One region of the Kitasatospora sp. NPDC088134 genome, then DNA from elsewhere that is predicted to be linked to it. Evidence: riboswitches for the same ligand, from Rfam matches in the RefSeq annotation. Region 1 holds a riboswitch; the other holds the start of a gene.
The links. Region 1 has a riboswitch for glycine ahead of gcvP (aminomethyl-transferring glycine dehydrogenase). Riboswitches for the same ligand answer to the same signal wherever they lie in the genome.
Positions count from the first base shown of each region.

Region 2: another riboswitch for glycine. It lies ahead of gcvT (glycine cleavage system aminomethyltransferase GcvT); the one in region 1 lies ahead of gcvP (aminomethyl-transferring glycine dehydrogenase).

Region 1 covers NZ_JBIUTD010000009.1:12,585-16,986, forward strand. Annotated here, with positions in the region: gene ACIOHG_RS16460 (MFS transporter) at 1-530, opposite strand, end outside; gene ACIOHG_RS16465 (PRC and DUF2382 domain-containing protein) at 706-1,845, opposite strand; glycine riboswitch at 2,036-2,142, shown strand; gene gcvP (aminomethyl-transferring glycine dehydrogenase) at 2,361-4,402, shown strand, end outside.
Region 2 covers NZ_JBIUTD010000002.1:509,743-514,144, forward strand. Annotated here, with positions in the region: gene glyA (serine hydroxymethyltransferase) at 1-364, opposite strand, end outside; gene gcvH (glycine cleavage system protein GcvH) at 381-755, opposite strand; gene gcvT (glycine cleavage system aminomethyltransferase GcvT) at 847-2,016, opposite strand; glycine riboswitch at 2,118-2,223, opposite strand; gene ACIOHG_RS05825 (enhanced serine sensitivity protein SseB) at 2,422-3,189, shown strand; gene ACIOHG_RS05830 (enhanced serine sensitivity protein SseB C-terminal domain-containing protein) at 3,333-4,193, shown strand.

The sequences.
Region 1 (4,402 bases):
CCCATCCAGAAGATCGACTTGTAGCTCCAGTGCTCCAGCAGCAGGCCGGTGGCGACCAGGCCGAGGCCGGAGCCGACGCCCATGGAGGCGGAGATGGCGGCGACGCCGCCGGTGACCTTCTGCTTGGGCAGTTCGTCGCGGACGATGCTGATCGCCAGCGGCAGCACGCCACCGCCGGCGCCCTGCAGGACGCGGGCGACGACCAGCCAGGTGAAGGAGTGGGTGCTGACCGCGAGGCCGGAGCCGAGGACCAGGCCGGCCAGTGAGACCAGCAGCATCGGCTTGCGGCCGCGCAGGTCGCCGAAGCGGCCGAGCAGCGGGGTCAGGACGGCCGCGGAGAGCAGGTTCGCGGTCATCAGCCAGGTGACGGTGGAGCCGGAGACGTCCAACTCGCGGGCCAGGCCGGGCAGGATCGGGACGACCGCGGTCTGCACCACGCTGAAGGCCAGCATGGCCAGGATCAGGGCGGGCAGGACCCGGGCACTGGTGGGCTTGGCGGCCGCGGCGGTGGGCTGTGGTGCCTCACTCACGGGGACTCCTCCGGAAACGTTGCTTCAGACAGGCGATAGTGCATGAACTGAAGTAACGATGTCGGGAGGTGCTTCAATCTGTCAAATATCTAATGGTGAAGCTTTGGCAAAGTCCCCGGCCCCGGCCCGCCGAGGCGGACCGGGGCCGGGGACGACGGCCCGTCGGGCCGACCCGTCAGGCCGAGCGCAGCGGCTCCGGCCGGGCGTGCTCGCCGCCACTGCCACCGCCGCCGTTCACCGGCACCGGCTGCGGCTGCGTCCGGGCCGCCGCCGGGGACTGCGGCTGCGCGTTCCACGGCTGGTGCCGCTGCGGGGCCGCGCCGTCGGTGTCCATCGCGGCGTCGTGCACCTCCACCTGCTCGCGGCGCAGCTCCTCGCGGACCACCTCCTCCTCGGTGTACCGCTCCACCACCAGCCGGACCCGCTCGATCGGCGCCAGGTACTTGCGCACCACCGGGCGCTCCTCGCGCAGCGTGACCTCCTCGACCGCCTCGGCGATCTCCTGGTCGCTCAGCGCCGCCCGCTCCGCGTCCGACACCGGGATGCGCTCCACCCGGACCCGCTCGCGCACCACCGGCACCCGGCGCTCCACCTGCTCGGTGGTCACGTACTTGCGCAGCCGGGTGGTGCCCACCGCGTGCCACTCGGTGGTGATGTCGATCCGCTCCTCCCGGCAGGTGATCTCCACCGGCGCGGTCGGCTCCACCGAGCCGGGGCGCTGCTGGGCGCCGGGCGCCGGGGCGGTGGCCGGCCGCTCCTGGGGCTGCTTGTCGGCGCCGGCCTTCGCCGCCGCGAAGGCGGCCGGGGCGGCGACGGTGTTGGTGCCGCTGCCGGCCGGGGCCGGGCGGTCGGCGGCGACGGTGCCGAAGTCCCGGTCGCGGGCCGGCGCGGCCGCCTCCGCCGGGTGCTCCTTCGCGCCGTCGGCCGCCGCGGTGCCCGCCGCCGCCGGACCGGCCGCCTTCGCCGCCGTCGGGCCGCCCGGCGCCGAGCCGGCGTCCGTACCACCGGCGTCCAGCCCGTAGTAGCGGTACAGCTGCAACTCCTGGGCGGGGGAGAGGTGCTGGCCCACCCCGAAGTCCGGGGACTCCTTGATCAGCGACTTGTCGTACGGGACGCGCAACTCGTCGCCCGCGAACTCGCTGGTGGTCAGCGGGACGAAGGCGTCCCGGCCGAAGATCCCCGTGCGGACGGCCGCCCACTCCGGTTCGCCGGTGGCGTCGTCCAGGTAGACCTCGTCGACCGTGCCGATCTTGTCACCGTTCCGGTCGACCGCCTTGTGTCCGATCAGGTCGCGCGGATCGATATCGGTCTGCACGCTGTCCTCCAGTCCTGCTGCTCCTCGATGGACCGTGAGAAGGGGCGGCCGGAGGAGCGTGCCGGACCGCCACTCCACACCAAACGGCACGTAACGGACGGTGGCACTCCGGAAGCCGCCGTCCGGGGCAGATCACAGGGCCGGACCGGTGAACCGGGAGGCCCGCGCTGGTAACCTCGGAGGCGACCGCCGAGCCCGCTCGGGAGAGTCCCGACCCCGCCGGAACAGGGGGAAGCGGGGCGCCGAAGGAGCAACCCCTCCCCGGAATCTCTCAGGCATCCGTACCGAACGGGACCAGGTCACTCTGGAAAGCAGGGCAGGACCGCCGGCACCGATTGCCACCGGGCCCCACCCTCGCCGACGGTGCAAGCCGACCGGGCCACCACCCGGGCGCGCGAAGCTCTCAGGTACCGATGACAGAGGGGGAGGCTGACGGGTTCGTACGCCCAGGCGCTCCCACGGCCGCCGACCGCGTGCGTACCACCGCCGGTCCGCGACCAGGAGGCCCGACCCCCATGAACGCCCAGCCGACGCTCAGCGACCTTGAGCAGGCCAGCCCCTTCGAGCACCGCCACATCGGTCCCGACAGCGACGCCCAGCAGAAGATGCTGGCCCACATCGGCTACAGCTCGCTCGACGAGCTGTCCGCGGCCGCCGTCCCCGACGCCATCCGCAGCCTCACCGCGCTCGGCCTGCCCGCCGGCCGCAGCGAGGCCCAGGTCCTCGCCGAGCTGCGCGAGCTGGCCGGCCGCAACCAGGTCCTCACCTCGATGATCGGCCTCGGCTACTACGGCACCTTCACCCCGCCGGTGATCCTCCGCAACGTGCTGGAGAACCCGGCCTGGTACACCGCCTACACCCCGTACCAGCCGGAGATCTCGCAGGGCCGCCTGGAGGCGCTGCTCAACTTCCAGACCGTGGTCGCCGACCTCACCGGCCTCGACACCTCCGGCTCCTCGCTGCTCGACGAGGGCACCGCCGCCGCCGAGGCGATGGCCCTGGCCCGGCGCGTCACCAAGGTCAAGGGCGGCGTCTTCCTGGTCGACGCCGACACCCTGCCGCAGACCCTCGCCGTGATCGAGACCCGCGCCGAACCGACCGGCGTCGAGGTCGTCACCGCCGACCTGTCCGCGGGCATCCCCGCCGAGATCGCCGAGCGCGGCGTCTTCGGCGTGCTGCTCCAGTACCCCGGCGCGTCCGGTGCCGTCCGCGACCTCAAGCCCGTCATCGACCGGGCCCACGAGCTCGGCGCGGTCGTCGCCGTCGCCGCCGACCTGCTCGCCCTCACCCTGCTGCGCTCGCCCGGCGAGCTCGGCGCCGACATCGCCTGCGGCACCTCGCAGCGCTTCGGCGTCCCGATGGGCTTCGGCGGCCCGCACGCCGGCTACCTGGCCGTCCGCGCCGCGTACGCCCGCAACCTGCCCGGCCGCCTGGTCGGCGTCTCCGTCGACGCCGACGGCAACCGCGCCTACCGGCTCGCCCTGCAGACCCGCGAGCAGCACATCCGCCGCGAGAAGGCCACCTCCAACATCTGCACCGCGCAGGTGCTGCTCGCCGTGATGGCCTCCATGTACGCCGTCTACCACGGCCCCGACGGCCTCGCCGACATCGCCCGCCGCACCCACCGCTACGCCGCCGCGCTCGCCGCGGGCCTGCGCGCGGGCGGCGTCGAGCTGGCGCACGACGCGTTCTTCGACACCGTCACCGCCGTCGTCCCCGGCCGGGCCGACCAGGTCGTCGCCGCGGCGCTGGCCGGCGGCGTCAACGTGTTCCGGGTCGACGCCGACCGGGTCTCGGTCTCCTGCGACGAGACCACCACCCGCGAGCACCTGGCCGCCGTGTTCGCCGCCTTCGGGATCTCCGCGGAGGTCGCCGAGGACGCCGACGCGCTGCCCGCCGCGCTGCTGCGCGAGGACGAGTACCTCACCCACCCGGTCTTCCACAGCCACCGCTCCGAGACCGCGATGCTGCGCTACCTGCGCCGCCTCTCGGACCGCGACTACGCGCTCGACCGCGGCATGATCCCGCTGGGCTCCTGCACCATGAAGCTCAACGCGACCACCGAGATGGAGCCGGTCACCTGGCCCGAGTTCGGCCAGCTGCACCCGTTCGCGCCGGTCGACCAGGCCGAGGGCTACCTGACCCTGATCCGCGGCCTGGAGCAGCAGCTGGTCGAGGTCACCGGCTACGACGCCGTGTCGATCCAGCCGAACGCCGGCTCCCAGGGCGAGCTGGCCGGCCTGCTGGCCGTCCGGGCCTACCACCGCGCCAACGGCGACACCCAGCGCGACGTCTGCCTGATCCCGTCCTCCGCGCACGGCACCAACGCCGCCTCGGCCGCGATGGCCGGCATGCGGGTCGTGGTCGTCAAGACCCTGACCGACGGCGACGTGGACGTCGAGGACCTGAAGGCGAAGATCGCCCAGCACGGCGAGCAGCTGGCCGTCCTGATGGTCACCTACCCGTCCACCCACGGCGTGTTCGAGACCCAGATCACCGACATCTGCGCGCTGGTCCACGAGGCCGGCGGCCAGGTGTACGTCGACGGCGCCAACCT
Region 2 (4,402 bases), on a different contig from region 1:
CCAGGTTCAGGCCCAGGATGGTGTCGCCCGGCTGGATCAGCGCGAACATCGCGGCGGCGTTGGCCTGCGCGCCGGAGTGCGGCTGGACGTTGGCGTGCTCGGCGCCGAACAGCTCCTTGATCCGGTCGATGGCGATCTGCTCGACCACGTCGACGTGCTCGCAGCCGCCGTAGTAGCGGCGGCCGGGGTAGCCCTCGGCGTACTTGTTGGTGAGCACCGAGCCCTGGGCCTCCATGACCGCCACCGGGGCGAAGTTCTCGGAGGCGATCATTTCCAGGGTGGTCTGCTGGCGGTGCAGCTCGGCGTCGACCGCGGCGGCGATCTCCGGGTCGAGCGCGTGGAGGGACTGGTTGAGAACCGTCATGAGGGGGGTCTCCCGGTCAGGCGCCGGTGAAGGCGGTGTAGCCGTCGGCGTCGAGCAGCTCGTCGGTCGCCTCGACCCGGACCTTGAACAGCCAACCGCCCTCGAAGGGCTCCGAGTTGACCAGGGCCGGCTCGTCGATGACGGCCTGGTTGACCTCGGTGACCTCGCCGGTGGCGGGGGAGTAGAGGTCGCTGACCGACTTGGTGGATTCGAGCTCGCCACAGGTCTCACCCGCGGTGACGGTGTCACCCACTGCGGGGAGCTGGACGTACACGATGTCGCCGAGGGCGTCGGCCGCGTGCGCGGTGATGCCGACCGTGGACACCCCGCCCTCGGCGGCGGTCAGCCACTCGTGCTCCTTGGTGTACTGCAGGTGCGTGGGGTTGCTCATGACGTCATTCTCCAGGATCGCGGGAGGGGAGGGCGCGGCCGTCCGCTGGGCGGACGAACCGGAAAAGGACTGCTCGGGGGGTGACGGAGGGTCAGCGGGCGCGCTTGTAGAACGGCAGCGCGACGACCTGGACCGGCTCGGCCTTGCCGCGGACGTCGACCGCGACGGTGCTGCCCGGCTCGGCGTGCGCGGCGTCCACGTACGCGATGGCGATCGGCTTGCCCAGCGTCGGGGACGGCGAGCCGGAGGTGATCCGGCCGATCACGGCGCCCTCGGCGTCCACCACGGAGTACTCGGCGCGCGGGACGCGCTTGCCCTCGGAGACCAGGCCGACCAGCTTGCGCGGCGGGTTGGTCTCGGCCGCCGCGGCGGCCTCCTCCAGCGCCTTGCGGCCGACGAACTCGCCGTTGTTGGTGGTCTTGTCGAAGCGCACCACCCGGCCGAGGCCGGCGTCGAACGGGGTCAGTTCGGTGGACAGCTCGTGCCCGTACAGCGGCATGCCGGCCTCCAGGCGCAGCGTGTCGCGGCAGGACAGGCCGCACGGGACCAGGCCCTCGGCGGTGCCCGCCCCGGTCAGCGCCGTCCACAGGTGCTCGGCGTCGGCGGGGGCGCAGAACACCTCGAAGCCGTCCTCGCCGGTGTAGCCGGTGCGGGCCAGCCAGACCTGACGGTCCGCCACCGTGGCGGGCAGCAGGGCGTAGTACTTCAGGCCGGGCAGGTCGGCGTCGGTCAGCTTGGCCAGGATGCCGTTGGCCTCCGGGCCCTGGACGGCGAGCAGCGCGTAGGCGTCCCGGTCGTCGCGGACGGTGGCGTCGAAGCCGGCCGCGCGCTCGGTCAGCGCGTCCAGCACCACCTGGGCGTTGGAGGCGTTGGCCACCACCAGGTACTCGTCCTCGGCGGTGCGGTAGACGATCAGGTCGTCCAGGATGCCGCCGTCCTCGCGGCAGATCATGGTGTAGCGGGCGCGCAGCACGCCGAGCGCCGAGATGAAGCCGACCAGGGCGTGGTCGAGCAGCTCGCCGGCCTGCGGGCCGGACACCGTGATCTCGCCCATGTGCGAGAGGTCGAACAGGCCCGCCCGGGTGCGGACGGCGAGGTGCTCCTCGCGCTCGCTGCCGTAGCGCAGCGGCATGTCCCAGCCGGCGAAGTCGGTCATGGTGGCGCCGAGCGAGCGGTGCAGCGCGTCGAGCGCGGTCAGGCGGAGGGACACGACGGGACTCCCGGGATCTGGAAACGGGCAGGCTGGGGCGGGTCTCCCCATCTGTCGTCGAACCTGAGAGCTTCACCGCCTCCTGAACAAGGTAGGGCGGCTTGCACCGTGGGTGGGCGCACGGCGCGGCCGTGTCCACTTTCCAGATCTGCCTCGCCCACGCGGTAGGGGTGCCTGAGAGATTCCGGGGAGGACTTGCTCCTTCGGCGCCGGGCGCGGCCTGCGGACAGGCCGTTCCGGCTCTCCCGCGCGGGTTCGAGCGGCCGGTATGAAGTTTGGGCGGGCCCATCATGGCATGCCGCGGGCCGCTCGCGGGAGAGGGGTCCGGCCGGGCCCCGGGCGTACACCTGCGACCGGCCCCCCGCCCGGCCGCCGGGCGCCCCCGGGGCCGCGGGCGCCGCGGCGCACCCCGCCGCGCCGCTAACCTGGGCGCAACCGCGGATGTGGAGGGGCGAGATGGGGTTCCCGCTGGGTCAGGTTCCGGAGGGCGGGGCCTGGCCGGCCAACGAGCTGGAACGGGTGCTGACGGCGGCGCTCGGCGACCCCGGGGCGACGCCCCGGGTGATCGAGGTGCTGGCCCGCAGCCAGGTGTGGGTGCCGCTGCCCTCGGGCGCCGACCCGCAGTCCGGCGCGCTGGACCTGCCGACCCTGGAGCTGGCCGGCGCCCCCTACGTGCCGGTGTACTCCTCGCAGGAGCAGTTCCTCCGGCACTGCCCGGGCCTGCCGTTCGCGATCGCCCCGATGTGGGAGTTCGCCCGCGGCCTGCCGCTGGGCATCGGCGTCGCGGTCAACCCGGAGGCGCCGGTGGGCATCCCGGTGCCGCCGGAGGGCGTGGGCGAGCTGCGGCGCGGACCGCGCGGCCCGGAGTGGGAGGCGCAGGGCGTCACCGAGGGGGCCCGGGTGGCGCTCAAGGAGCCCGAGCCGCACCAGGAGCCGTTCGCCTTCCTGGCCGCCGCCACCGGTGAACTCGCCGCACTGCCGGGCGTGCTGACGGCCCGTCGGGCGCTGGCCAAGGTCGAGGGCGAGGCCACCCTGCTGTACGTGGGCGTGCAGCTCGACCCGGCGGCCCCGGCGGACCCGGGCGAGGTCAACCTGGCGCTCGGCCGGGCGCTCGGAACCGCGGCGCCCTCGTGGGGCGTCCACCTGGTGCTGCTCGACCTGGTCGCCGACCCGGTGGTGGACTGGCTGCTCGGCCGGGTACAGCCCTTCTACGTACGGCCCTGAGCGCCGCCCCGGACCGGACCCGCGGAGAGGGCCGCACGGGGGACGCGGCATGACGGCTGTCGGGCGCGCCCCATAGGGTTGCCCCGGCCCACCGAGCGCGGTGGGGCGGGCGGGGCGAGGAAGACGAGAGACGAGGCGGCGACGTGGCGGGAGCAGCCGGCGACCCGGGCGCGATCGAGCGCGCCCTCGCAGCGGTCGCACCGGAGCGCTGGGAGGCGTACGAGGGGCTGTTGCGCGCCCTCGCGGGCGGACAGGTCTGGATGCTGCTCTGGCACGGCAGCCCCGGCAGCCCGGACGCCCAGTACGGGAACATGGACGTCGGCGGCCACGGCTACGCCCCCGGCGTGACCTCGCCGGGCCAGCTGGCCGCCTGCGGCTGGTCGCGCGGCCACGAGGTGGTCTCCGGGCCGGAGATCGCGGCCTCGCTGTACCGCTCGCGCTGGGGCCTGTGGCTGGACCCGCACCGCCCCGGCGGCGGCGTCGGCGTGCCCTGGGCCGACCTGCGGCGGATCGCGGTCGGCCTGGACCTGCTGCCGGCCGGGCCGCTGCGGATCTCCGAACCGGCCGGGCAGGCACCGCAGTTCTTCACCGTGCTGGAGCAGCAGGCCCCCGAGGTGCGGCCGCTGCGCTCGCTCCGGCGGGCCTGGGTGCAGCCGGTGCTCGGCGAGCCCTACCTGGCGGTCGGGCTCGACCTGTACGACACCTCGCCGCCCTCGGTCGAGGCGGCCCGGGCGCTGGTGCAGCGCGCCGCCGCGCAGGCCCCCGAGGGGCCGGCCGTCTCCACCGTGATGCTGGCCGACGAGTTCGACCCGGTGGCGATGTGGATGTGGGCCAACGCCCGCCCGTTCTTCGACCGGCACGGCGCGCCGCAGGGCGCCCCGCACGGGGTGCCGCCGGGCGCTCCGCAGCCCTACCCGACCGGCTTCGGTTACGGAGCGCAACCGCCCGCCGGGCCGGCCCAGGGCTGGCCGCAGGCCCCCTGGCCGGGCTACGGGGGCCGTTGACCCTACCCCCCGACGGACCGTCCGAAAACCCCCGGTCCGGCTGCCTCCGCAGTCGGCGGGGGTTTTTCGTCACCCCGGTGTCTACGCGCGGAGCACCCGGAACACCTGGCGTTATCCCGCCAGTGGCGGGGTGTCGTCACCGGCCCTCTTGACGCACATGTAACAGCTGTGTGAAGAGCGATATGCGCGGTGAGTGATCTTGCATGCCG